Regions from separate parts of the Paenibacillus sp. AK002 genome, predicted to be linked through region 2. Evidence: riboswitches for the same ligand, from Rfam matches in the RefSeq annotation. Region 2 holds a riboswitch; the other holds the start of a gene.
The links. A riboswitch is a leader RNA that binds a small molecule or an ion and turns the genes downstream of it on or off. The one in region 2 is predicted to bind thiamine pyrophosphate.

Region 1 (2,199 bases), 1.2 Mb from region 2:
CGGGGTTCCCGAAATACATACATATTGGAAGCTGATTTAATTCTCAGTAACCGGGTATAAAAAATATAAATTAACTTTCCTTCGAAGCGTTGACAATACCTCTAAGTTATATTAATATGCTAACATAATTATTATTTCTAACTAAACGTAAGTTAATGTGAAATGATAATTCAACGACAGCAATTCAACTCAACATGCATATTTGCTTGAATTAAAGGACATCTTTGTTATCAGGCTTATGCAAACATGATTACATCAGGAGGTTTTTTCAATGTCTAAAGATTTTTCAGCAGCACTTAAGCATCGTCGTTCCCATTATGCCATCAGCAAAGACCCGGTCATTTCCGACGAACGCATCCAGGAGATTGTTAATGAAGCCGTTAAATATACTCCGTCTTCTTTCAACTCCCAAAGCGCACGCGTCGTTGTACTGCTTGGCGAACAGCATGACAAACTGTGGAACCTGACCGAAGGCATTCTGAAAGAAGTTGTCGGAGACGAAGAGGCTTTCAAATCCACAGCTGAAAAAATGGGCGCATTCCGCGCTGGATACGGCACGGTTCTCTTCTTCGAGGACAATAACGTAGTTGCCGACCTGCAGCAAAAGTTCGCGCTGTATGCCGACAATTTCCCGGTTTGGTCGAACCAATCCAACGGCATGCTGCAATTCGTGGTATGGACGTCCCTCGAGGCAGAAGGCCTGGGCGCATCCCTCCAGCATTACAACCCGTTGATCGACGAGAAAGTGAAGTCCGAATGGAACATTCCGGAAAACTGGAAGCTGATCGCTCAAATGCCTTTCGGCAAACCGGTTGCAGATCCGGGCGAAAAAGAATTTGCGCCGCTTGAAGATCGCGTGAAGGTATACAAGTAAGCCGTAGCCGGCATAAGCCGCCTATCCAAGTCCAGAGGATTGGAGCAGGCGGCTTTTTTATGGTGCCCTGCCATTGAAAACCTGCCGCCAAAACGATACAATAACACAGGAAGCAGGCCTTTCGCCTTCTGATCTTCGGAAGTTCTTGGAGCCGGCTTGATTACCAACTGCATATTTGATGTTTGGCTGTACTAGGGGTGCCATGTGCTGAGAGACGGCGGGCTGCCGTTAACCCTTATCACCCGATCTAGATCATACTAGCGTGGGGAAGTGTAGCATTTATGTTTATTTCTTTGCGTAGGCATAACTGCACTTCTTCATGGGGTGCGGTTTTTTTGCGTGGACTTAACAATGGGGAGGAAAAAAATTTATGAATGAGCTTGTATGCGGAACGAGCCGGATCGTGGGATGCCGGTTCTCGGTATTTCCCATGACGGATCGGTTCGTGGAAGTGATCACGGAGGCGCTTCGTTCCGTGGATTCGGAAAAGGTCTGGATCCAAACGGATGATGTAAGCACTTGTATTCGCGGACGTGCGGAGCATGTGTTTGATGTGACGAGAGCGATATTCGCTCATGCCGCGGCTAGCGGCGTGCACACGGTGTTTAACGGTACTTATTCTATCGGCTGCCCAGGCGATACGGATGCCGATGCGTATATGGACGAGGATTCGACCCGCTTAAACCACGATATCGGGGAACACGCCGATATCGAAACGGCCTGCCAATTCGCGCTTTACCCGATGGGTAGCGCCGATTACATGGATGTCATTTACGCAGAAGTGGATCGTGCGAAGGCAGCGGGCACATTCGGTGGAAGCGTTCATTACGCCAGCCGATTGGACGGGGCGTTGTCCCGGGTGTTCGGATCACTCGAAGACGCGTTCCAACATGCGATTCAATCCGACAGCAGCCATCTGGTCATGACCGCGGTGGTTTCGGCCCACAGCCCATCTCCCAAAGCCAAAGCTTAAGGTCCTTTCCAACAGATAAAGGCCCGGCAAGCGCCGGGCCTTTATCGATTGCAGGCAAGAATATTGACGGTGTTTAAACCCAAGCACTCAAGATGATTACGAGCAGGATAAAGAGAACCAATATAGTTCCTACTGAATTGCCCCATGCGCCGCCATATGCTCCGCTCATGAAGATCCCTCCTGGATTTAAAAGAATGACGTGAGTTAATCACGTTATTATCTTATTGCTTGTGGCGGGCGAGCGTCACGGCTAATGTACCCCCCTCTTTTTTTATGCAGGGCTTATTTATTCCTCATAACCGACCAGCAGCTTGCCTCCGTACGGGCTGAGGGCTTCCTCCGTCACTGCAAT
Region 2 (2,199 bases):
AATATCGCTGCCGGCGGGCCATCGCCCAGAATGGCGCCATCCGGGGTGAACAGCACCACGCGGTCCACGTATTGGGCCATTTCTTCAATCCGGTGCTCCACGATAATCAGCGTACGCCTTTCCGATACGGCCTTCACCGCAGACCAGATTTGCTCCCTGCCTTCCGGGTCGAGCAGCGCGGACGGCTCATCAAGGAACAGCACCTCCGGCTCCAGCAGAAGGGCCGAAGCCAGCGCAAGCCTCTGCTTCATCCCCTGCGACAGATGACTGATCGGCATATGCAGCTCCTGAAGGTCAAGCCCTACCTCATGCAGGACGGCTTGCATTCGCTCCTTCATCTCGTCGCGGGGAACGCTGAGGTTCTCCAGCACGAAGGCCAGCTCTTCATCCACGTACGGCATGCAGAACTGGGTATCCGGATCTTGGAATACATATCCCCAAGAGCGAGGCACCAGCTGGACTTCGCATTTCATCGGCACCTCCGTGGCGCGGGGAATCATCCCGCTAAGCACCTGAAGCAGCGTGGATTTGCCGCAGCCGCTCGGACCGAGCAGCAGCACCTTCTCCCCCCGGGCAGCCGAGAAGGACAAGTCCTTAAACATCAAACGCTCCTCGCCCGGATACTTCAGGCGCAATCCCTCCACATGCACGGCCTGCTCTGGAACCGCCTCGGCGGTTGAAGCCGAAACCCAGCGGGCGGCGGTTTTAGACATGGCGCGGATCATCCAGTGCTTCATAATCCTTCTTGGACGCGGGGCGCAGCAGCGATGTAACGCCCGTACGGTCGAGCGCTTTGGCCAGCAGCAGCATGAGCAAGCCGGCAATGACGGCGCCGCTGAGAATCCGCATGCCATACTTGGCCAGGAACATCCAGGTCTGCAGATCATCGGTATAGCTGTAATAGAAGTCCATCACCATCGAGCCGACCGCCGCGCCGGCCCCGGCAATCGCCACCGTCCACGCCGAGGTGCTCCGGTAACGGAACGCCGCGAATACCAATTCCGCGCCCAGCCCTTGAATGAGGCCGTACAGCAGCAGCGTCAGTCCCCAGCCGCTGCCGAACAGAACTTCCACGTGGGCCGCCGCCACCTCCGCGATGATAGCCACTCCCGGCTTGCGGATCAGCAGGTAAGCGAGCGTGGCCGCTGCGAACCACATGCCGTATAACAGTTCATCCGCTTCGAAGAACAGCGGTTTCAGCAGATTGTAAACCGATCCCCAGAAGTGATAAATGACGCCGAGCACAAGCGATAACAGCACCGTCACCAAAATATCGCTTAAACGCAGCCCTTTTCTAGGCTGTACCCCCAATTTCTCTTGCACTGACGTTCCCATAACAACACATTCCCCTCTCCACCGCTATTTTTGTATAAACACAACAAAAAACCGTCTGGAAAAACGCGCAGACGGAAAAATAGGCCCTATATAGGCAGGGTCGGATATTCTCTACGCTGGCATTACCCAGTTCAGATTAACGGTCAACAGCGGATAGCAGCTGCAATCTCAGCCTGATTCACTCAAGCACCCGTATTCCCTATTCGGTTTCATGTTAATCTTAAAATACACATTCGTTCCCCAATTAGCAAGAACCTTTTTTCAAAAATGGCTATTTATTGATTTCCGGCTCATTCTATGTCAATATCAGAGTGATTGGCTTTTCCACCAACGTTTTATTGCCGACACCTATGCACAAAGGAGAATGACATGGCTAAACAATTGCTGCGTCTGATGACCGAGCTGTCCTCCCGCAAGTGGCTGTCCCGCATTATGGGGCATTGTTCCCACAGCCGGCTGAGCCGTCATCTAATACCTGCATTTATACGAATCTACCAAATCCCGGCGCATGAAGCGGAGAAGGAGATCCACGAATACCGTTCGCTGAACGAATTCTTTTCCCGCCGGTTAAAAATAGGCCTGCGCGCCATAGACGACACCGCCGATGCCATGGTAAGCCCCGTCGATGCCACGATTTCGGCGATGTGCACCGTCAACGCCGGCACCATTCTCAGCGTCAAGGGACAGGATTATACCCTGAGCGAGCTGCTCGCCAAGTCACCGAGAATGGAGAATTACATCAACGGTTATGCATTCGTATTGTATTTAAGCCCGACCGACTATCATCGCATACATTCCCCGGTAACCGGCATTCAAGCGGAAAGCGAGCATTTGAAGGGCCGGGTATACCCCGTGAACGATTTT

Region 1: linked by a shared signal. The riboswitch ahead of M1D70_RS20975 (YkoF family thiamine/hydroxymethylpyrimidine-binding protein) and the one ahead of M1D70_RS26595 (ECF transporter S component) in region 2 are both predicted to bind thiamine pyrophosphate.

Annotation. Positions count from the first base shown of each region.
Region 1 is NZ_CP096377.1:4,728,440-4,730,638, forward strand. It holds gene M1D70_RS20970 (nitroreductase family protein) at 272-874, shown strand; TPP riboswitch at 1,058-1,160, shown strand; gene M1D70_RS20975 (YkoF family thiamine/hydroxymethylpyrimidine-binding protein) at 1,245-1,847, shown strand; gene M1D70_RS20980 (hypothetical protein) at 1,921-2,016, opposite strand; gene M1D70_RS20985 (nucleotidyltransferase domain-containing protein) at 2,134-2,199, opposite strand, start outside.
Region 2 is NZ_CP096377.1:5,928,121-5,930,319, forward strand. It holds gene M1D70_RS26590 (ABC transporter ATP-binding protein) at 1-713, opposite strand, end outside; gene M1D70_RS26595 (ECF transporter S component) at 706-1,335, opposite strand; TPP riboswitch at 1,427-1,539, opposite strand; gene asd (archaetidylserine decarboxylase) at 1,705-2,199, shown strand, end outside.